Regions from separate parts of the Bradyrhizobium sp. SZCCHNRI3043 genome, predicted to be linked through region 3. Evidence: predicted binding sites of a transcription regulator. Region 3 holds the regulator's gene; each other region holds the start of a gene.
The links. Region 3 encodes LexA, which represses DNA repair genes until DNA is damaged. Its sites were predicted from a motif close to TGTTCNNNNTGTGTTCNG; they were not measured.
Positions count from the first base shown of each region.

Region 1: a site for LexA is predicted at 3,421-3,438, ahead of QX124_RS08090 (PA0069 family radical SAM protein). Genes of this name have one in related genera too.
Region 2: a site for LexA is predicted at 5,226-5,243, ahead of QX124_RS02590 (ribonuclease T2). Genes of this name have one in related genera too.

Region 1 is NZ_JAUHID010000002.1:492,565-500,155, forward strand. It holds gene QX124_RS08075 (helix-turn-helix domain-containing GNAT family N-acetyltransferase) at 1-38, opposite strand, end outside; gene QX124_RS08080 (glycosyl transferase) at 103-675, opposite strand; gene QX124_RS08085 (phosphoketolase family protein) at 852-3,269, opposite strand; gene QX124_RS08090 (PA0069 family radical SAM protein) at 3,460-4,638, shown strand; gene QX124_RS08095 (VOC family protein) at 4,669-5,118, shown strand; gene QX124_RS08100 (ribonuclease HII) at 5,194-6,048, shown strand; gene QX124_RS08105 (glycosyltransferase family 39 protein) at 6,258-7,591, shown strand, end outside.
Region 2 is NZ_JAUHID010000001.1:547,902-555,492, reverse strand. It holds gene QX124_RS02625 (bifunctional 3-(3-hydroxy-phenyl)propionate/3-hydroxycinnamic acid hydroxylase) at 1-367, shown strand, start outside; gene QX124_RS02620 (fumarylacetoacetate hydrolase family protein) at 398-1,249, shown strand; gene QX124_RS02615 (ABC transporter substrate-binding protein) at 1,332-2,537, shown strand; gene QX124_RS02610 (NAD(P)H-quinone oxidoreductase) at 2,556-3,548, shown strand; gene QX124_RS02605 (DUF3617 domain-containing protein) at 3,600-4,145, opposite strand; gene QX124_RS02600 (hypothetical protein) at 4,214-4,519, opposite strand; gene QX124_RS02595 (hypothetical protein) at 4,688-5,152, shown strand; gene QX124_RS02590 (ribonuclease T2) at 5,284-5,988, shown strand; gene QX124_RS02585 (23S rRNA (adenine(2030)-N(6))-methyltransferase RlmJ) at 6,113-6,973, shown strand; gene QX124_RS02580 (cold-shock protein) at 7,227-7,442, shown strand.
Region 3 is NZ_JAUHID010000014.1:29,934-37,524, reverse strand. It holds gene QX124_RS23560 (ComEC/Rec2 family competence protein) at 1-456, shown strand, start outside; gene QX124_RS23555 (hypothetical protein) at 411-629, opposite strand; gene QX124_RS23550 (hypothetical protein) at 853-1,293, opposite strand; gene lexA (transcriptional repressor LexA) at 1,553-2,251, opposite strand; gene glp (gephyrin-like molybdotransferase Glp) at 2,458-3,669, opposite strand; gene QX124_RS23535 (LysR family transcriptional regulator) at 3,902-4,855, opposite strand; gene QX124_RS23530 (MBL fold metallo-hydrolase) at 4,940-5,872, shown strand; gene QX124_RS23525 (alpha/beta hydrolase) at 5,885-6,874, shown strand; gene QX124_RS23520 (hypothetical protein) at 6,901-7,386, opposite strand.

The DNA of each region.
Region 1 (7,591 bases), on a different contig from region 3:
ACGGTGGCGACCTGGCCGTCGGATGGGGCAGGATTCATGTGGCACCTCCAATACTTGCCATTGTCAATCAATTGATTGACTTTGGCAAGTATTATCCCGATGCTAGACCATGACAATCCGGCTGCGCAGCATGGTCCGCGAGGAGCGGCCGAGCTGACGCAACAGCCGCGTCTCGGCACGCTTTCGATCGGGCTGGTAGCCGCCGACCTGCCGGTAATGATCGCGGGCGATCAGCAGGCCCTGGTCGCCGAGCGGTCCGACCAGGGCCCGAGCGACCGATCGCATCCGCTCGCGCAGGCTGATCGCAGCGTAAGGAGACCTGGCGTAACGGAAAACGCCGGCGCGGGGCTGGCCGGCGGCGGCGACGCTCTGGACGAACTGCCTGGTTTCGTCGATCCAGCCGGGATCGAGCATCGCGCCAGCGGGCAGAAACATCAGCCAGGGCGCCCGCGCGTTCGCGGCCCCTGCCGCGAGCGCCGCGGCCTGGGAGCCCTCGAACTTCATGAAGTGGCAGCCGGCGACGTCCGCGACACGCTCGATCACGCTGGAATCGGGCGAGCGATCGACCAGCAGCACCTCGGTAACGACACCGGCCGCGGCGCCTGGCACCAGCGCGGACAGGGTAGCCACGGCGGTCTGCTCGACACCTTCGGTCGGGATGATCACGCTCAGCATGAACCTGGCATCGTTATCTGTCGCGCCTCCAGCATGACTGTTATCATCTTGTCATAGCCAAATCAGCCCGCTGCGCTGCGGAATTTTGCAGCACGTAGCGGGTCGCGCACGTTCGGGCAACGCCGAACGATTGCTATTTCAAGGTGCTGCGTTGCTGGAGCTCGCGCTTGGCTGGTTCAGTCGCCCGCCTGTGTCGGCGTGGTGCCGCCGGCGCTGTTCGGCCAGACCCAGTCGCGGATCGTCGGCATGTCCTCGCCATGCGCCCGGATGTAGCGGGTATGCTCGATCAGCGCATCGCGAAATTTCTGTTTCACATGGGCTGCGGACACGCTGAGGCCGGGCACGCGTTCGATCGCCTCGATGGCGAGGTGGAAACGGTCGAGCTCGTTGAGCACGACCATGTCGAACGGCGTCGTCGTGGTGCCTTCCTCGATGAAGCCGCGCACATGCATGCCGGCATGGTTGGTGCGGCTGTAGGTGAGGCGATGGATCAGATGGGGATAGCCGTGATAGGCGAAGATCACTGGCTTGTTGGCGGTGAACAGGCTGTCGAAGTCGCGGTCGCTGAGGCCATGCGGATGGTCCTGCTTCGGCTGCAGGGTCATGAGATCGACGACGTTGACGACGCGGATCTTCAGGTCGGGCAATTCCTTGCGCAGGAGGTCGACGGCTGCGAGCGTCTCCAGGGTCGGGACGTCTCCGGCGCAGGCCATCACCACGTCGGGCTCTTCGTCGGCGGGCTCGGTGCCGGCCCAAGACCAGATGCCGATGCCGGCGTCGCAATGCGTGGCGGCGTCCTGCATCGACAGCCATTGCGGCGCGGGCTGCTTGCCGGCGACGATGACGTTGATGCGGTCGTAGGTGCGCAGGCAATGGTCGGTGATCCACAACAGCGTGTTGGCGTCCGGTGGGAAGTAGATGCGGACGATATCCGCCTTCTTGTTGGCGACGAGGTCGACGAAGCCGGGATCCTGATGGCTGAAGCCGTTATGGTCCTGCCGCCAGACATGCGAGGTCAAGAGATAGTTCAGCGACGCGATCGGGCGCCGCCACGGCAGCTCGCGTGACACCTTCAGCCATTTGGCATGCTGGTTGAACATCGAATCGATGATGTGGATGAAGGCCTCGTAGCAGGAGAACAGGCCATGGCGGCCGGTGAGCAGATAGCCTTCGAGCCAGCCCTGGCAGAGATGCTCGCTCAGCACCTCCATGACGCGGCCGTCATGCGCCAGATGGACGTCATAGGGCTCGATGCCCTCCATCCACACGCGCTCGGTGACCTCGAACACCGCATCGAGCCGGTTCGACGCCGTTTCGTCGGGACCCATGATGCGGAAGTTTCGGGTCTTCGCATTCAGCGTGATCACGTCGCGCAGGAACTTGCCGAGCTCGCGCGTCGCTTCAGCGATGGTCTGGCCTGGTGAGGACACCTCGATCGCGAAAGCTTGATAGTCCGGCAGCTTGAGCTCGCGCTTGAGCAGACCGCCATTGGCATGCGGATTGGCGCCCATGCGTCGCTGCCCTTTCGGCGCCAACGCCTGCAATTCCGGCCTGAGACGGCCATGGGCGTCGAACAGCGTCTCCGGCTCGTAGCTCTTCAGCCAGGCTTCGAGCAGCGCGAGATGCTCCGGCTTGCTGCGGGGGTTGGCAATCGGCACCTGATGGGCGCGCCAGAAGCCTTCGACCTTGAGGCCGTCGACCTCCTTCGGCCCGGTCCAGCCCTTCGGGCTGCGCAACACGATCATCGGCCAGCGCGGCCGTTGGATCGTTGCATCCGGCTGACGCGCATTCTGCTGGATGGAGCGGATGCTCGCGAGCGCAACATCGAGCGCGTCCGCCATCTGCCGATGCATCGCCTTCGGCTCCGCGCCTTCGACGAACAGCGGCTCGTATCCGTAACCTTCAAACAGGCATTTGATCTCGGCATCGCCCATGCGGCCGAGCACGGTGGGATTGGCGATCTTGTAGCCGTTGAGATGCAGGATCGGCAGCACCGCGCCGTCATGGGCCGGGTTCAGGAACTTGTTCGAATGCCAGGACGCGGCGAGAGGGCCGGTCTCGGCCTCGCCGTCGCCGACCACGCAAGCCACGATCAAATCGGGATTGTCGAACGCCGCACCATAGGCGTGGACCAGCGCGTAGCCGAGTTCACCGCCTTCATGGATCGAGCCCGGCGTTTCAGGCGCGGCATGGCTCGGGATGCCGCCGGGGAAGGAGAACTGCCGGAACAGTTTGCGCAGGCCATCGGCATCGCGCGTGATCTCCGGATAGATCTCGCTGTAGGTGCCTTCGAGATAGGTGTTGGCGACCATGCCCGGACCGCCATGGCCGGGGCCGCAGATGTAGATGACACTGAGATCCTGCGCCTCGATGGCGCGGTTGAGATGGGCATAGATGAAGTTCAGGCCGGGCGTCGTCCCCCAGTGGCCGAGCAGGCGCGGCTTGATGTGCTCCGGTTTCAGCGGCTCGTGCAGCAGCGGATTGTCCAGCAGATAGATCTGCCCCACCGAGAGATAATTCGCCGCGCGCCAGTAGCGATCGAGCAGGTCAAGATCGTCGGCCGGGGTGGTCTGTTGGGGAGAAGTGATCTGCATGGGACCTCGCTTGCCTTCCGCTTCGCGCCTGCGGGATACTGTATGAGAGTAACGCCGCACCGTCCTGTTCCAGCGCACCTGCAGGATAGAACGGGAATGTGATGGCGGGCCTTGCGCCCGCGCAGAGCATGCGTGCGCTTTTGTTCTATTTTGTTCTTGTAATGTTCTGTTTGCGTGCTATGTCTTGGCCATGAGCCGAGCATCTTCACATGCCCTCAAGCGCCCGCCGGTCCCGGTGCCCTCCGAGCCGGCGGGCGCGCCTTCGTCAGGTCCTGGGAAGGACTTTCCCGAACTCGCGGTCGCCATCGAACGGGGCCGGCGCCGCGGCCGGGGTGCCCAATCCAACGCGAGCGGTCGCTACGAGGCGGAGGCCCGTGTTGTCTTCGATGATGGCTGGCAGAGCCTCGAGGAACTGCCGCCGTTCAAGACGACGGTGGCGACCGACGCCTCGCGCAAGGTCATCACCCGCAACGATTCGCCCGACATCGGTTTCGATCGCTCGATCAATCCGTATCGCGGATGCGAGCACGGCTGCGTCTACTGCTTTGCGCGGCCGACCCACGCCTTCCTCGGCCTCTCGCCGGGGCTCGATTTCGAATCCAAGCTCTTCGTCAAGCCGGATGCCCCCGCGCTGCTGGAGAAGGAGTTGGCCGCCAGCGGCTACGAGCCGCGGATGATCGCGATCGGCACCAACACCGATCCGTACCAGCCGATCGAGCGCGAGCGGAAGATCATGCGCGGTATCCTCGAGGTGCTGGAGAAGGTTGGCCATCCCGTCGGGATCGTCACGAAGTCGGCGCTGGTGATGCGTGATGCCGACATCCTGGCGCGGATGGCCAAGAAGAATCTGGCGAAGGTCGCAATCTCCGTGACCACGCTGGATCCGAAGCTGGCGCGGACGATGGAGCCGCGCGCCTCGACGCCGGCAAAGCGGCTGGAGGCGCTGCAGGCGCTGTCGAAAGCAGGGATTCCGACCACGGTCATGGTGGCGCCGGTGATTCCCGCGCTCAACGACAGCGAGATCGAGCGCATCCTCGATGCCGCCGCCCATGCCGGCGTCAAGGAAGCTGCCTATGTGCTGTTGCGGCTGCCGCTGGAGGTGCGCGACCTGTTCCGCGAATGGCTGCTCGAGCATTATCCGGACCGCTACCGCCATGTCTTCACCCTGATCCGCGACATGCGCGGCGGCCGCGACTACGACTCGCAATGGGGAACGCGGATGAAGGGCACCGGGCCGATGGCCTGGATGATCGGCCGCCGCTTCGAGATCGCCTGCGAGAAGCTCGGGCTGAACAAGCGTCGGACCAAGCTGACGACCGATCATTTCGTGCGGCCGAAGGGCGGCGGCCAGCAGCTCAGCCTGTTCTGAAGCGTGCGGAGAGTAAGTGGAGAGTAAGTGATGAGCGCACAAGCGAGCGTTCCGCGGTTCACCGTCATCACACTCGGTGTGTCCGAGATGCGGCGGAGCATCGCCTTCTATACATTGCTCGGCTTCGTCCGAAAATTCCGCGCGACCGGCGAGGCCGTGGCATTCTTCGAGACCGGCGGGACGGTGCTGGCGCTGTACCCGTGGGGCGCGCTCGCCGATGACGCGGGCGTGCCAGACGCACCGCGCCCCCAGGCGTTCCGAGGCGTGACGCTGGCATGGAACTGCCGCTCGGAGGCTGAGGTCGATGCGGCGCTCGCGTCGGCGGTGGAGAAAGGCGCGATGCTGTTGAAACCGGCGCAACGGACCGACTATGGCGGTTACAGCGGCTATTTCTCCGATCCGGACGGTCATGTCTGGGAAGTGGTGGTCGCGCCGGGGATTGATGTCGGCGAGGATGATCGAGTGCATCTGCCGGCGTAGTCGGTCGCCGGCGGGGGGCGAATAGCGGGGAATTGAGGCCCGTTCGGGTTGCGCCGCCGCCAGCCGTTTCGCACCATGGCGGCCATGATTCGCGATCAGTCAAAGAAGCCGGGCAGGGCGAAAGCAGCGAGCTGTGCCGTGGCGAAGAGCGCCCCTGCAAAGGCCGCGACCAAGCCTGCTGCCCCGGGTGCTGCCGGCAAGTCGGGCGCCAAGCTCGGCAAGGGCGTCATCGCGGTGGCGCCGCCGAGCTTCCGGCGCGAGCGCGCGCTGTTGAAGCAGGGCGTCTGGCCGGTCGCGGGCTGCGACGAGGCGGGACGGGGTCCGCTGGCCGGTCCGGTGGTCGCTGCGGCCGTGATTCTCGACCCTGCGCGCATCCCCAGGGGTCTCGATGATTCCAAGCGCCTGAGCGCGGAGCAGCGCGAGGCGCTGTTCGACAAGATCTGCAAGACGTCGGCGTTTGCGGTGGCCGTCGCATCGCCGGCGCGAATCGATCGCGACAACATCCTGCGTGCCTCGCTCTGGGCGCTGTCGCGCGCCGTGAGGGCGCTGCCCGAGGCGCCGAGGCACGTCTTCGTCGACGGCCGCGACCGCATCGACGTCGATTGCGGCTGCGAGGCGGTGATCGGCGGCGATGGTCTGGTGATGTCGATTGCGGCCGCCTCGATCGTCGCCAAGGTCACGCGCGACCGGCTGATGTGCGCGCTGGCGCAGGATTGCCCAGGTTACGGCTTCGAGCAGCACAAGGGCTATGCTGTGCCGGAGCATCTCGCCGCGTTGGACCGGCTCGGCCCCTCGGTGCATCATCGCAGCCTGTTCGCGCCTGTCGTCGCCGCCCGGCGCAAGCATCAGCCGTGGACCGATGTGCCGGAGCCGGATCTTTTCGCGGAGGTGACCGTGGTGACATCCACCGAAATCTCGCTCGAGGTCTGATGCAGGTTGCCTCGCGGGCGCCGCGGTCTTAATAGTTTTGGTCAGCCAGCCAGCACGAAGTGTCACCCCTCGCAGCAGGGGCGGTGTTGTGCGCCCCGATCGTGCGGTATCGATTGCGGGCGTCGGACAGCGAGGCTGCTGCGGATGAGCGACGGTCCTGCCGGCCTCCTCGACGTCCTCAGCGATTCAGCCAAGCGATCCAGCCGTTCATGCGTTTCACGTCACTGGTTGTCGAACTGATCCGCGCAAGGCCGCGGCTGGTCGTCGTCATCGTGGTGCTGTGCCAGGCCCTGATGTGGCTCGGCGTGGCCATGCTGTTCTATCGCAGCCCGCCCGGCCAGCTTGCCACCACCATCGCGTTCGGACGTGAATACCAGGTCGGCACCGATCTCGGCCCGCCACTGTCGTTCTGGCTGTCGGACATCGCCTATCGCCTCGCCGGCAACCATCTGTTCGGCGTCTACGTGCTGGCCGTGCTGTGCTCGGCCCTGGGTCTGTGGGTGATGTATCTCCTGGCGGGGGCGATCGTCGGCGGGCAGCAGGCGGTGCTCGCCGTGCTGCTGACCATGACCATCACCGCGTTCGGTGCACCCACGCTGGAATTCGGTCCGGAGGTGCTGGCGCGTCCGCTCTGGGCGCTGCTGCTGCTCCATAGCTGGCGGATTCTCGGCGAGGGCCGGCGCAACGCCTGGTTTGCCTGGTCGATCGAGGCCGGCCTGCTGCTGCTGACCACCTCGGCCGCGGCGGGCCTGCTGCTGCTGATCGCCGGCTTCGTGGTCTCCACCGCGCAGGGCCGCCGGGTGCTGCGCTCGTTCGATCCGCTGTTCGCGCTGCTGGTGGTGCTGGCGCTGGCGCTGCCCTACCTCATCTTCGTGCTGCGCGCCGACAGCGTCGGGCTGCCGGCGCTGCCCGTTCTCGCCGAGCTCTCGGTGCGCGCCTGGCATTGGCTCGCCTTGGCTGGCGGGGCGCTGCTGGCGATCTCGGCCATGGTGCTGCTGGTGCTGCTCGACGCCAGCTGGATCAGCCGCAGCGAGACCGACGCCCCGATCATCTACCGCCGTTCGGTCCCGCCGCTCGCCCGCGACTTCGTCTATTGCTTCGCGATCGCACCGGCCCTGGCGGGCAGCCTGATCTCCGGCCTGTTCGGTCTGCCCACGGTGTTCGGCGGAGTCGCCGTCACCTTGACGATGGTCGGCCTCGCGCTGGTGGTCGCGTCCGGCGATCTGATCTATCTGCGCCGCCAGCGGCTGTTGCGCACGGTGTGGGCGGCTGCGGTCGCTGCGCCCGCGGTTTTCGTTGCCGGCAGCGCCGTGATTCAGCCCGTGATCGGCGAGGGCGAGGTCGCGACGTCGATGCCGGCCCGCGACATCGCCCGCTTCTTCGTCGAGAGTTTTGAGCGCCGTACCAACCAGCGGCTGCAGGCGGTCGCCGGCGATCCGCAACTCGCCAGCCTGGTCGCGCTCGGTCGCCGCCGCGCGCATCTGTTCCTCGATGCCACCCCGCAGCGGACACCCTGGGTCACGCCGGCGAAATTCGCCGAGAG
Region 2 (7,591 bases), on a different contig from region 3:
GCCAGTGCTCGGCCCGGGCCTCGCCGGCGGCGATCGAAGCATGACGGGAAAGCTGGCGCCGCAATTCCGCACCCGCGATCTCGGCCGCAGCGACGACCGCGTCGGCTATCGCTTCGCGCTGCTGTGCCGGTCTGGACTCGGTGCCGCGGTGATCGAGCAGCATCATGCCGGCTTGGCGGCGGCTGACGTCGCCATCATTTCCGGCGAGGAGGCTAGCGGCCTCGACGGTTGGCTCGATGAGCACGGCTTCGCCGCCGTGCTGATGCGCCCGGACCGCTACATCCTGGGTGCCGTGCAGAAGAGTGAAGATCTCGCCGCGCTGTTGTCCGGCCTCGCCGTCCTCGCGCCGCGGCCGAGCGCCGCCTGATCGTTTCCGTTTTGCTGAGAGGGTTCACGTATGAAGCTGGTTTCCTTTGTCATTGACGGGCGTCCCGGATACGGCGCCGTGAAGGGAGACGGTGTGGTCGACCTCGGCCGGCGCCTGCCGTCGAAGAGCCTGCGCGCGCTGATCGAGGCGGATGCGCTCGGTCACGCCGCCGAACTGCTCGCCCGCGAACAGACCGACTATCCGCTCGATGCAATCACCTTCGCGCCCGTCATCCCTGATCCCGGCAAGATCATCTGCGTTGGCCTGAACTATCGCGACCACGTCGCCGAGACCGGGCGGACCGTCACCGCGAAACCTGCGCTGTTTGCGCGCTTTCCCACCAGCCAAGTCGGCCATCTGCAGCCGGTCATTCGCCCTGGTGTCTCCGATCATTTCGACTACGAGGGCGAGCTTGCGCTCGTGATCGGGAAAGCCGGCCGGCACATCCGGCGCCAGGACGCGCTCGCGCACATCGCCGGCTATTCCTGCTACAATGAAGGCAGCATCCGCGACTGGCAGCGCCATACATCGCAATTCCTGTCGGGCAAGACCTTCGACCGGTCTGGCGCGTTCGGCCCCTGGCTGGTCACGGCTGATGAAATTCCCGACCCGTCGAAACTGACGCTGCAGACCCGCCTCAATGGCGAGACCGTGCAGCGGACGACCACGGATCTCCTCATCACCGATGTCCCCGATCTGATCGTCTATTGCTCGACGATCATGACCTTGCTGCCGGGGGACGTGATCGTCACCGGCACGCCGGGAGGCGTCGGCTTCAAGCGCACCCCGCCTCTGTTCATGAAGCCCGGCGATACGGTCGAGGTCGACATCTCGGGCATCGGCGTGCTGCGCAATCCCGTGGCTGCCGAACCGGCAGCCTGACGTCTCCGCCTCGCGGAGAACCGCGAGGCGCACCAATCAAACACGACAAAAAACCAAATCTTCAAGTCCGGGGAGGATCATCATGTCGCGCTGTCTCAGATCCAGCATCGCTGGCCTGCTGCTGCTTGCAGGCTCATCCGCGCAGGCCGAAATCAAGGGGAGTGCCATCCGTATCGGTGTGCTCACCGACATGACGGGCATTTTCGCGACCGCGATGGGGCCCGGCTCGGTGGACGCGGCACGGATGGCTGCAGAGGAATTTGGCGGCAAGATCAACGGCAGGCCGATCGAAATCATTCAGGCCGACCATCAGAACAAGCCGGATATCGCGGTCGCGATCGCCCGGCGCTGGTTCGAGCAGGACGGTGTGCAGGCGATCGCCGACGGCGGCAGCTCCGGCGCGGCCCTTGGCGTCCAGGAGCTGGTGCGTAGCAACGGCAAGATCTTCCTCATCTCGGGAGCCGGCGCCAACCAGCTGACCGACGAAGCTTGCGCCCCGACCTCGGTGCAATGGACGCACGACGCCTATTCGACCGCGACCGCAGTCGTCTCGGGCATCATGCAGACCAGCAAGGAGCCGTGGTTCTTCATCACCGGCGACTACGCGTTCGGCCATTCGGTCGAGGCGACCGCGCGCGCCCGCATCGCCGAGCTCGGCGGCAAGGTCGCCGGCAGCGTCAAGGCGCAGCTCGGTACGCCGGACTACGGATCCTTCCTGCTGCAGGCCCAGGCCTCCGGCGCCAAGATCCTGGCGCTCAACGTCGCCGGCGACAATGCCACAGCCATCAAGCAGGCCGAGGAGTTCGGGCTTGCGGCCCAGGGCATGAAGATCGTGCCGATGTCGTTCCAGAACGTGGACATTGAAGCCATCGGCCTCAAGGCGACGCAGGGCGATCTCATCGTCACCAGCTTCTTCGAGGATGCCTCCCCCGCCGCGCGCCGCTTCTCCGACGCGTTCTACGCGCGCCGGAAGGCGATGCCGTCACAGATACAGGCCGGGGTCTATTCGGCCGTGCGGCACTATCTGCAGGCGGTGAAGGATGCCGACAGCGACGACGGCGCAACGGTGATGGCCCGGATGAAAGCCACGCCAGTCTCGGACGCCTATGCGGACCACGGCCAGATCCGCGACGACCAGCGCATGGTGCACGACCTGTATCTGGTCCAGGTCAAGACCCCCGCCGAATCGAAGGGCCCCTGGGACTTCGTCAAGCTGGTGACGAAGATCGCCCCCGATCAGGCGTTTCGCCCGCTCGACCGCAGCAAGTGCAGCCTGGTCGGTAAGTGAGCACATGAGCGACCAAGCATGATTCCGGACGATCAGCGCGCCGTCATCATCACCGCCGCGGGCGGCCCGGAGGTCCTGTCGGAGCGACAGGACTGGCCGGTCCCGCGCCTTGGACCAGACGATGTGCTGATCGAGGTCGCAGCCGCCGGCATCAACCGTCATGACTGCAACCAGCGCGCTGCCGGGCCGTCGCGGGAGCCCAATCCCGTGCCGGGGTTGGAAGCCTCGGGGCGCATCGTGGCCTGCGGCACCAACGTTCCCCGGGAACGGCTGGGTAAAGCGGTGATCGCACTGACCGACGGCGGCTCATACGCGCAATACGTCGCCACCGATCAGCATCTTGCCCTGGACTTGCCGAGCGGCCTCGACTGGATCCAAGGCGCCGCCCTGCCCGAGGCGCTGTTCACGACCTGGTTCAATTTCTTCGAGCTGATGCGCATGATGCCCGGCGAGACGGCCCTGATTCATGGCGGCAGCAGCGGCGTCGGCACGATCGCGATCCAGCTCCTGCGCGCGCTGGGTCATCCCGTCATCGCCACCGCCGGCACCGCAGAGAAGCGCGCCGCGGCGCTCAGGCTCGGCTGCAGCGCCGTGTTCGACTACGCCGATCCTGATCTCGCCGAGCAGATCCGCGTGGCGACGGGGATGCGTGGTGTCGACTGCATCCTCGACACCTCCGCCGGCGCTCACATCGCGCAGGACCTTGTGGCGCTCGCAACGGGCGGACGGATCGCCCTGCTCTCAGCCGGACATGGGAACGAGTTGGCGGTGCCGCTGCGCGGCCTGATGGCGCGCCGGGCCAGCATCACCGGCGCGTTCCTGCGTTCGACGGCACTGGACCTCAAACGACGCATCGCGGCCAACCTGCGGCAATGCGTCGGGCCCCTTCTCGGGACGGCCATTCGGCCGCACATCGACAGCATCTATCGCTTGTCCGAGGCGGCCGATGCGCACACCCGCATGGAGACGAGCCGACATATCGGGAAGATCGTGCTTTGCGTCCGCGAATGAGCGACGATCCATGTCTCTGCGCTCGTGCCGCCAAACGCAACGGCCGCCCGCCTACTGCTTGGCACCCGGAATGAGGTTCTTCAGCTTGTTCATGTCCTTGATGTTCATCTTCATGCCACCGGGCATGACGATGTCGCCGGGCTTCTGGTCGGGCTTGCAGGCGCCGAGCCACTTCGCCTCGATGGTCATCGCGGTTTCCTTGGCGGCGCCGGCGGCACCGCCCTGGATGCGCGAGGTGGTCTTCACCGTGTAGGCCGAGTTGAAGTCACCGGTGATGTCGGCATGCGAGGTCGTGTTCATGCCGCCGAAGCTGCAGACGGCATCACTGACATAGCCGGTTGCGGTCTTCTGGATGTCCTGCTTGGAGCAGACCTGCTGCGCCATCGGCGAGGCCATGTTGTTCATGTCCCTGTCGGTGGTCTCGTCGGTGCAGTGCTGCATGGTCATTTCCGGCAGCTGGCCGCCGGACCTGACCATCTTCAATTCCCACAGGCCCGCCTTGCGCACCGGCAGGTCCACGGCACGGGCCTCGTGACTCGCGGTCACGCTGAGGAGACAGCAGGCCAGAAGGCCGATGGCAGTGCGTGTGCAGGTCATGTGTTCCGTTCCGGCTCGTTGCGCGATGTCGGAGCGAATGCCGCCAAAAGATGGCAATTAGGAGAACGTTAGTACAGCGTCCGCAGCGGCCGTTGCGCCGAGCCATAGGGCACCCAGCGGCAGGCGAACGAGACGTAGCCGCCATAGCGCGCATCGACGGCGCGGAACTTCGCGACCTTGCCGTAGGAGGCGCAATGATCGACCGCGAGCTGGCGCGCATCCGTGCGCTGGGCCAGCTGATAGGCGATGATGCCGCCGGTGTCGTTGCCCTTGAAGGGCGGCACCACGTCGGCCAGAGCCGGCGCGGCGGCCAGCAGCATCCCGACGGCCGCGAGGCCTGCAGTCTTCACGAGTCCGGCCTTCAGCGTCCGCATTGCATTCTCCTTGAGCTGGCGTGCCATCCTAAAGGTCCTGTGCGGTCAAGAAAAGAACACCAGCCTCGCGTTAACAGGACTAATCGTGGAGTGTTGCCGCGTTGCACTTGACCTCCTGTGGCCGCCGCGGCACGGTCCACGCTCCCGGATCAGCCTTGCGGACGGCCCATGCGCGACTTCAGCTCACCTTTCAAGATGTTCGGCGCTCCCTGTGGCGCGCTGCTTGCCGCCATCGTCGCCACCGCCCCGGCTCAGGCCGCCAATCCGCTCGAGATGAACTTCTGGCTGTCCGGCCCGAAGTACGAAGGCCGGGTTGCCCCCTGCGAGGCGGCCATTCCGACCATCGTGTCGCGATTCCAGGACAAGGAGAGCACCTTCTGGAATTCCTCGCTGACGATCACCGGCGTCGCCAACGTCCATGAGATCGCCTTCCGCCCCTGGCAGTCCGACAATATTCCGCGCCGCTTCTGCACCGGCAGCGTGATGATCAGCGACGGCAAGGCGCGCACCGTCAACTTCTCGATCATCGAGGATGGCGGCTTCGCCGGCTATGACCAGGGCGTCGAGTTCTGCGTCGTCGGCCTCGATCGCAACTGGGCCTTCAATCCGGCCTGCCGCGCCGCCAAGCCCTGATTCGACTTTGTCGGACCATCGGCCGCTCGCGCGGGCGGCCGGCTGACGAATGGCTGCCTCGGGGCAGCCATTTTGTTCTTGAAATGTTCCAACGCGCTGCTAGGCTCCTGGCATTGTCCGGGGAGTTCGCCATGTTCGATTGCCTGCGCCGACCTGCGGTCCTGTTGTCCATAACGATCGCCTGCTTTGCCCTCTTGGTGGGTGTGCTCGCGGCTGGCTCCGCCGAGGCGCAGGACCGTCGCCAGAACGCGCCGGGCGCGTTCGACTTCTACGTTCTCTCGCTATCCTGGTCGCCCTCGTACTGTGCCGAAGCCGACGAGCGAGGCGGCCGCGGCAGCCGGTCCCAGCAGTGCGGCGGCCGGCCCTACTCGTTCGTCGTGCACGGGCTGTGGCCGCAATACGAGAACGGCTACCCCGAATATTGCGAGCAGCCGGCGCCGCGCCTGCCGCGCAACATCATGACCTCGATGCTCGACCTGATGCCGGCGCCGGGCCTGATCTACAACGAGTGGGACAAGCACGGCACCTGCGCCGGCCTGTCCGCGAAGGCCTACTTCGAAATCATCCGCAAGGCCCGCGCCGCCATCAAGATCCCGCCGGAATTCCTCGATCTTACGGAGGCCAAGACGGTGGCGCCGGGGGCGGTCGAGGAGGCCTTCATCAAGGCCAACCCCAAGCTCACGACATCGGGCATTGCCGTCACCTGCAATCGCACCAGGCTGAGCGAGGTCCGGATCTGTCTGTCGAAGGATCTGGAGTTTCGCAACTGCGACGAGATCGACCGCCAGGCCTGCCGGCGCGACGAGGTCAACATGCCGCCGGTGCGCAGCGGCTAGCGGGGCGACCGCAGTGGGTCGGCCTGCGGCGCCTCTCGCCGCGGCGCTGATCCGATGCTCTCTGGATCCATCCGGCGCATCGACGGGGTACCCTTTTGACGCGGAACGGCGTAACTCGTGCCGCATGAACTACCGACACGCCTTTCACGCCGGCGGCTTTGCCGACGTCATCAAGCACATCGTGCTGACGCGCATCCTGGTCTACCTCCAGGAGAAGCCCGCTGCGTTCCGGGTGATCGACACCCATGCCGGCGCAGGCCTGTACGATCTCACCGGCGACGAGGCCATCCGCAGTGGCGAGTTCCTCACCGGCATCGCTCGCGTGCTGCAGGCGCGCTTCTCCGAGCAGGCCTATGCACTCTTGTCGCCCTATCTCGACATCATCAGATCGTTCAATCCGAAGGCCGAGCTCGTCGCCTATCCCGGCTCGCCGCTGATCGCGCGCGCGCTGCTGCGGCCGCAGGACCGCATGACCCTGTGCGAGCTCGCGCCGATCCCCCGCAAGCAGCTGATCGATCAGTTGCGCCGCGACACCCAGGCCCGCGTCGTCGATCTCGACGGCTGGGTCGCCCTGCCCGCCTTCGTGCCGCCGAACGAGCGCCGGGGCGTGGTGCTGATTGATCCGGCGTTCGAGGCGAAGGATGAGTTCGAGCGGCTCGCGGACCGCTTTGCTGCGGCCTTCGCAAAGTGGACCACCGGTATCTACGTGCTCTGGTATCCCGCCAAGAACCGGCGTGCGACGGAAGAGCTGACCGATCGCGTCGCGGCGCTCGCGGCCGCGGCCAAGCCGCCGGGCAAGGTGCTGCGGATCGAGTTCAGTGTTGCGCCGCAGATCGAAGGCGAGGCGCTGACCTCGACCGGGCTGCTGATCGTCAACCCGCCCTGGACATTGCATGACGAGTTGAAGCTCATCCTGCAGGAACTGCAGAAGCCGCTCGGCCAGGGCGGCGCGGCGCGCTTCCGGATCGAATTCCCCAAAGCTTGAAACGGCGACTGGTCGAAAAGCCGTAGTCAATCGGCGCGGAACCGTATTATTGTGTCTGATTGTAAGACTGGCTTTACGTTCCGCTTCCGCGAATGGTTGCGGCGGGGTGATCAAGGCCTAACAAGATCCAGACGATCCGGCGTGGCGAGCGCTGGGCGTTAAGGTGGCCAACGCTTTCCGATCAAAGTGATGTCCGGTCGGACGCTGCGCAGAGCGCGCAGTGGAGGAAGCATTGCGGGGGAGGAGTTTCCCGATGGCCATGACTGGGACGGTCAAGTTCTTCAATGGTGAGCGCGGCTACGGCTTCATCAAGCCGGACGACGGTGGACGCGACGTGTTCGTGCACATCACGGCGGTGGAGCGCGCGGGCCTGAAGGATCTGACCGAGGGACAACGGATCAGCTTCGAGGTCGAGCCGGACAAGAAGGGCAAGGGCCCGAAGGCGGTGAACCTGGTCCTGTCGTCTTAGGGCGAGCCCACCAGGCGACGGTTCACGCACCAGCGTGAGACTGCAGCCGCGGGCGCCTCGACGGCACCTCATTCGTTCGTTTGGAAGCTGCCGGCAGCGCCGCCGGCTCGCGTGCACAGCATTGCCGGCTCGTACGTGCAGGCCGCGCG
Region 3 (7,591 bases):
GGCAAGGACGTGTTCGCCACCAAGGAGTGGCTCGCGGCCGACGCCGATGCCCGGCTGCCGGCGGATTCATCGCTCGCCGATGGCGTCTCCTGCGACGAGGCGGGCTGCGTGGTCGCGATGGTCGACGGCCGATTCGCCGCCTTGACCCTGCGCGCCGAGGCGCTCGACGATGATTGCGCCCGTGCCGCGCTGATCGTCACCGCGCGCGCCGCGCCGTCATCCTGCGCGGCGGCCGTCATCGATCGCCAGCGCCTGCAGCAGCAGGGCGCCTTGATGCTGGTGCAGCGGGGCACCGGCTTCTCCGTCACGCCGGTGCGCGCCGGCGGCACCGACCGCCCGTGGTGGCCGGCGCCCGCCGAGGCCGGCGAGTTCGACACGACGCTGACGCCGCGTGCGCCGGTGTCGCGGCTTCAGGACGCGACGCCGCCGGAGACGGAGCAGGGCGAGCAGGATTGAGCGCCGGACAGCTCGAACGTGCTGAGATGATACAACGTGCTGAGATGATACTCGGTGTCGTCGGGTCCATCGAACAGCGAGGGACCTTCGACCAGCGTGAACGCAGCGCCCGGATATCGTTGCCAGACGGCGATGTCATCAACCGTGACCGTTAGCCATCCGAACGCAAGCATGTAGCGGCCGGGCTCGGTGATCCGGTCGGCCTTGTTCCAATCGATCTTGTTGACCGCGGCGGCAAGCTCCCCCGGCACACAATGCCGGCCGAGGGATGTCGTTCCTATTCGATGCGATGCCGGAGCGTGAGGTTCGCCCGAAAGGACCTTGCGCTTGCAGAAACCAAATCTCCCCCGGCCGAAAGCTCGCTCATGACCGAGAGAAATGCGGACGCGCAGGCGCTCAGGTGATGCTGATGCGGCGAATCGGTGTGGCCTGCGAAGCCGGAACGTCCTCCGCCATGCCCGGGCGGCGCTCGGCCGGCTGCTTGCTGACCGGCAATTGTAGCACGGTGACGCGCTGGCCCTCGCAGAGCTGGGTCACCAGCACGTGGCGGCCGTCGGCGAATTCGATCGCGTCGTGATGGCGATCGGGGATGTGCGTCTCGATGCTGTTGAACTTCGCGACGCGCTCGCGGATCGTCCGGGTCCAGAGCCAGCGGCTGTCGTAGCGGACGTCCTCGACAAATGCCAACTCGGTGCCGGGCAGCATGCAGACGGCGACGGTCGGCTCGCTCTCGAGGGCGAAGCCGCGGGTGGCGGTGCCGCGGAAGGTCATCGAGATCAACGTCTCGCCGACCTTGGCGGGACGGGACGCAACCGCATGGAGGCTGTAGTCACACATCGGATCGCTCCTCGTTGAGAGATAGCCGACCCACGCTCCCCCCGGACAGGCGCAGGCCTCTATCAGAGTGGACATCGATGGTGATGTTAGCGCGCGCTTCACGGCAATTCTGCGCTGATCTGCACCGCGTGCGCCCGCGGGCGATCACAAGCGTTTGAGCATGCCGCGCTGCACATCCTGAGGTGCATTCGCGTGTGACCAATTTCGATCGGCGGCGAAGCGCGTGCGCCCGTCGCCGATCGACCGATCGCGTCCGCGATCAGTACTTGCGATACAGCCCGACCAGCTTGCCTTGGATCTTCACCCGGTTCGGCGGCAGGATGCGGACCTCGTAGGCGGTGTTGGCCGGCTCCAGCGCGATCGATGCGCCGCGGCGGCGGAAGCGCTTCAACGTCGCTTCCTCATCGTCGATCAGCGCTACCACGATGTCGCCGGTGTCGGCGGTCTCGTTGCGCTGGATCAGCGCCATGTCGCCGTCGAGGATGCCGGCATCGACCATGGAGTCGCCGCGCACCTCGAGCGCATAGTGATCGCCGTTGCCGAGCATGTCGGCGGGCACGCTGATGGTGTGGCTGCGCGTCTGTAGCGCCTCGATCGGGGTACCGGCGGCGATGCGGCCCATCACCGGCACCGCAACGGGGCGCTCGCCATCGTCCAGCGCGGGAGTGCTGGTGCGCACCTTGCCGAGATTGCCCTCGATCACCGATGGGGTGAAGCCGCGGCGGTTGTTGGCGGCCTGTGACAGCTCGGGCAGCTTGATCACCTCGATCGCGCGGGCGCGGTTGGGCAGCCGGCGGATGAAGCCGCGCTCCTCGAGCGCCGTGATCAGGCGATGAATGCCGGACTTCGAGCGCAGATCGAGCGCATCCTTCATCTCGTCGAAGGACGGCGGCACGCCGGCTTCCTTGAGCCGCTCGTTGATGAACCGCAGAAGTTCGTACTGTTTGCGCGTCAGCATCTCGACCTGGTCCCCAGTTTGTTGTCGTCCGAGTCCAGGAGCTGCGCCTTGAGCACAAACCGGCTGAGAGCGCCTTGGAGTCGGACCATCATCGCGTCGCCCGCAACATACTAAAAACAAATCATGAACGGACACTATATGTTCGATGTGTGTTCCGCAATCCTTAAATTGTAGTGAACGGGCCGGGCTTTGCCGGGGGAAACGGCCTAGCTCGGCAGGCGCAGGATCTCGCACGGGCTGCCGGCGGCGGCCTTCGGCGCAAACGCCCGCCGGATCACCAGCGCCTGCGAGAGCGCGAGATTGCCGAGCAGCGACGAATCCTGCTGGGTCACCGGCGTTGCGATCAGGGTGCCGTCGGCGCGCTCCTCGAGCCGCGCCCGAAGATAGTCCTCGCGCGAATCGTTGGCCCCCAGCTCGCGGCCGAGCAGGGCGGTCTCGCGTGGCATGCGAGCTTCGTCGCGGCCGAGCAGCCGCCGAATCAGCGGCACCAGGAACAGGATGGCGCAGACATAGGACGACACCGGATTGCCGGGCAGTCCGATCACCCTCATGTCGCCGAGCCGTCCGTGCATCATCGGCTTGCCCGGCCGCATCGCGATCTTCCAGAACGCCATCTCGACGCCCTCGGCTTCGAGCGCCTTCTTGACCAGGTCGTGATCGCCGACCGAGGCGCCGCCGGTCGTGATCAGGATGTCGGCCTTGGCCTCGCGCGCCCGCCGGATCCCGGCGATCGTGGCCTCCATCGTATCCGCGGCGGTGCCGAGATCGATCGGTGTCGCGCCCTCGCTGCGCACCAGCGCCCGCAGGGCGTAGCCGTTGGAATAGACGATCTGGCCCGGGCCGGGCGTCGAGCCCGGCATCACCAGCTCGTCGCCGGTGGCGAGCAGCGCCACCTTCGGCCGGCGCCGCACCGGCAGTGCCGGATGATTCATGCTGGCCGCCAGCGACAGGTCGCGGTCGCTGAGCCGGCGGCCCGCCTTCAGCAGCACCATGCCCTGGTGGAAGTCGACGCCCGCGGGCCGAATGTGCCGGCCCTTGATGGCCGCCTCGTTGATCACGACATGGCCATCTTCGGCGATCGTGTCCTCCTGGATCACCACCGCGTCGGCGCCCTCAGGGACAACGCCACCAGTGAAGATGCGCGCCGCCTCGCCGGGTCCGACCACGCGATCGAACGGCCGCCCCGCCGCGACCTCGCCGATCACCCTCAGCCGCACCTTGGCCTGGGCTGCGTCCGCCGCGCGCACGGCGTAGCCGTCCATCGCCGACATCGCCTCGGGCGGCTGCGTCCGCAGCGCCGCGAGGTCCCGCGCCAGGATGCGGTGAAACGCCTCGTCCAGCGTCACCAGCTCCTCGGCCAGCGGCTCGGCGCCGGCGAGCACGGCGGACAACGCATCGGACACCGGCATCAGGGCCATGAGAGTTCCTTCGGACGGAGACGGCAGATCGAATGAGTCGCCTTCTAACCGAACGCGCACGGCTCGGCCAAGGGCTCAGGCCGCTTCCTGCCTTCTGATCGTCTGATGTGGGCCGCGTCCGGGCCGCTGCCTCACGATCGCGCGAGAAACCTTGCAATCAGTGCGCAGAAGGTCGACCGCGGTGCCAAGGCGTTGGCCGATGCGCCGTTCCGATTAGCTCCCGCCCCGCGTTCTATCCCGCAGCCGCGCGACAGGCTGCTCGCTCGGTCGTGTGCAGGATGTCCGCCACCATGTTCCGCAGCCAGACCGATGCTGCATCACGATCGAGCTGCAGCGGCCAGACCATCGAGACGGCCGGCAGCCGCAGCTTCAACGGCGCGGGACAGAGCGCCAGCCCAAACCGCGGCCCGTAGAGCCTTGCCATCCTGGTCGGTATCGTCGTGATTACCGGTGATGCGGCGACCGTCGCCAGCACGCTGAGGAATTCCGAGGAGGCCGAGACCACGTTGAGCTCGGTCCCGATCTCATCCAGCGCCGCCTCCAGACAGCCCTGCAGGCTGTTGGTCAGCGTCACCAGCGCGTGCGGAAGCGACAGATAGTCGGCGAGGCTGATCGGCGTTTTCATCGCGATGCGCTTTGGATTGTAGACGCAGCTCAGAGCCTGCTCGAACAGGAATTGCGATCTGTGCCGCTGCGCCACGGCCTCGAAGCAGCCGACCGCGACATCCAAGGCGCCATCGTCGAGCAGGCGATGCACTTCGTTACGCTCGGTCGGCCGGCTGAGAAGCCGCACGCCGGGCGCCGTTCGACGGAGCACCGCGGTGAGCTCGGGGATCAGCAGCAGCTCGACCTCACTTGAAAATCCCAGGCGGATGGTGCGCTGCTCGGTCGCCGGGTCGAACTCCGGTGCGGCATGCAGCGCTGCCTGCATCTGCCCCAGCGCCGCCCGAACCGGCCCGGCGAGCACCGCAGCCTTTGGCGTCGGCTGCATGACGGCGCCGACGCGGACGAACAGCTCGTCCTGCAGCAGCACGCGAAGCGTCGACAGCGTATGGCTCATCGCAGGCTGACCCACCTTGAGGCGTGCGGCCGCGCGCGTCACGCTGCGCTCCTGCATGAGCGCGTCGAACGCGACCAGCAGATTGAGGTCGAAGGAGCGAAGATCGAAGTGATCGATGGACTGCATGAGCTGGATCGATTTGAGGAATGTATGACCTAGTCCTAGATCTCGGCCCAGACAAGACCACCGTTCGGATCGAGGCCGCCAGACATGCAGGACATCACGACCTATCGCGTCGGAGACGCCACCATCACCAGGATCTTCGAGATCGGCCTCGATGCGGTCGAGGGCGAGTTTTTGTTTCCGGGCGTAGAAGCAGACAGCATCGTTCGGGAACGAGGCCAGGTGGGGCCGGGATCGGTCGATCCGCACACGGGATCGTTGCGCCTGAGCATCCATAGCTGGCTGGTGCGGACGCCGGAGCGGGTGGTCCTGATCGACACGGCCACCGGCAATGACAAGGAGCGGCCCGGCGCAGCAGTTCTGCATCGCTTGAACGAGCCGTTTCTCGACCGGCTGCGGGCGGCCGGCGTCGCCCCTGGCGATGTCGATCTCGTCTTGATGACGCATCTGCACGCGGATCATGTGGGGTGGAATACGCAGCTTGCCGATGGCCGTTGGACGCCGGTGTTTCCGAACGCCCGGTACGTTTTCTCAGGCCGCGAGCGCGCCTATCTGGCGGCACTGTCGGCCGCTGACGGCTCGGATGCCGCGATCAGGGATGCGGCCGGTCTCGGTCGCATGCTGCATCCGCCGCTGCCAGGGGTCTACGAAGACAGCGTGCTGCCGATCGTCGAGGCCGGCCTCGCGCGTGAGATCACGGTCGATGGCAGCGAGGTCGTGGATGGCTTCCGCTATCTGCCGAGCCCTGGTCACAGCATCGATCACGCCTGCATCAGCCTCACCTCGCGTGGCGAGCGCGCGCTGTTCTGGGGCGATGTGATGCATCATCCGCTGCAGGTCGCGCGTCCGGATTGGAACTCGGTGTACTGCGAATTTCCGGACGCGGCGCGGAGCTCGCGCCAATGGGCGATGAACCATGCCGCCGAGACTGGCTCCATCGTGTTCACGACCCACTTCGCCGAGTCCTCGGCCGGGCGGATCAGCCGCGACGGCGACCGGTTCGCGTGGCAGTTCGCCTGATCCGAGGTGACCATGACCGAGAACGCAACGTCCTCCTCGCGCATCGTTTCCGAGCGCCGCCTGATCGAAGGCCCGGTGTCCGATGTACAGCTTCAGCTCATCAACAAGCGCCGGCATGACGTGCAACGGTTCTCGGCCGAGCGCACGCTGGTGATGATGCACGGCGCCACCTTTTCATCCGCCAGCCTGTTCGACGTCGCGGTTGGTGGCGCCTCCTTCATGGATGTCCTGGCGCAGGCCGGCTACGATGTCTGGGCCGTCGATGCGCGCGGCTATGGCGGCTCCAGCCGGCCGCCGGAGATGTCGCGGGCGGCCGAGGAGGGATCTCCATTGGTCAATGCGCGGACCGCCGTGGACGATTTCGGCGCGGCGGTGGACTTCATCTGCCGGCATCGCGACGTCCCGCGCGCCAACGTGCTCGGCATGTCCTGGGGCGCCACCGTCGCGGGCATGTTCGCGAGCGCGGCGAGCGCGAAGCTCGAGAAGCTGATCCTGGTGACGCCGCTCTGGCTGTCCAGCGAGCCGCTGCGCATCGACGCCGGCGGACCGCTCGGCGCGTATCGGATCGTCAGCCCGCGCGCGTTCGAGGCTGCGTGGCGCGGCGCCGCTCCGGAGCAGGCGCGGGACAAGCTGATTCCGGACGGCTGGTTCGAGTCCTGGGCGGAGGCGACGCTCGCGACCGATCCGGACTCGCCGTACCCCGGCGCGATCCGTGCGCCTTCGGGCGCGGTGCAGGACGTGCGCGAGCATTGGACCGTGGACCAGCCGATCTACGATCCCAGCACGATCAACTGCCCTGTTCTCGTGCTCTCGGCGGAATGGGATGTGGACGTTCGCTTCGACGTGGCGCACGACCTGTTCGTTCGTCTCGTGAGCGCGCCGTACAAGCGCCTGGTCGAGATCGGGCAGGGCACGCACATGATCCTGATGGAGCGGAATCGACGGCAGGCGTTCGACGCGGTGATCGGATTTCTGGACGAGCGCGTCGTGCCGGCGCGTTGATCGTCGCGCGGACGGCCTGCACCGCGTTAGAGCGGATGCCGAATCCAGACATTCGGCTCGACATAGGCGGCATGGTCGTGCTCGACCGACGCGAGCACGGGCACGAGAGCAGCGGGGACCTCGATCTCACCCGAGCGATCGAAGGTCACGCCGGTCCATTGCGACCACTCGGCGAGCGTGCCGACGATGGTCATCGAGCACGGCGCGATCTTGACGATCTCGCCACCGATGCCGAGGTGCGTGCGCAGCCAGGAATCGACCAATCGGCCGTCTTCGCGCCGCTGATCGAGATAGGCGCGCATCGGCGTCCGCGGCGCCAGATGTTTCTGGTTCGGTCGCACCGGCGCATACAGCTCGGCAAAACCTTTGGCGCGTGCGCAGCCTTTCAGAGCCGCGAGCATCGCGCGCGAGCTGCCCGGCACCCGCGCCTTCGGCAGCAGCGCGATCTCCAGCGCGCTCATCGTCGTCGTCGGCCGCCCCAGCAGGCGGTCCTCGTGACCCCAGCGGATCACCTCGTCCCAGCCCGCATCCGGCAGCGTGCGGCGGCCCTCGATGCCGAAGGTGAAGGGGACGGCGAAGCGCGCCCGACCACCTCGTCACCGGCGAGCGCCGCGTAGGCGCAGTCCGCATAATGGTCGAACACGGGCGAGTCGAAGTACAACATCGCCGTCCGGTCTTGACGCATGAACTCGAGCTAAAGACCATCGAGCCCGGGCG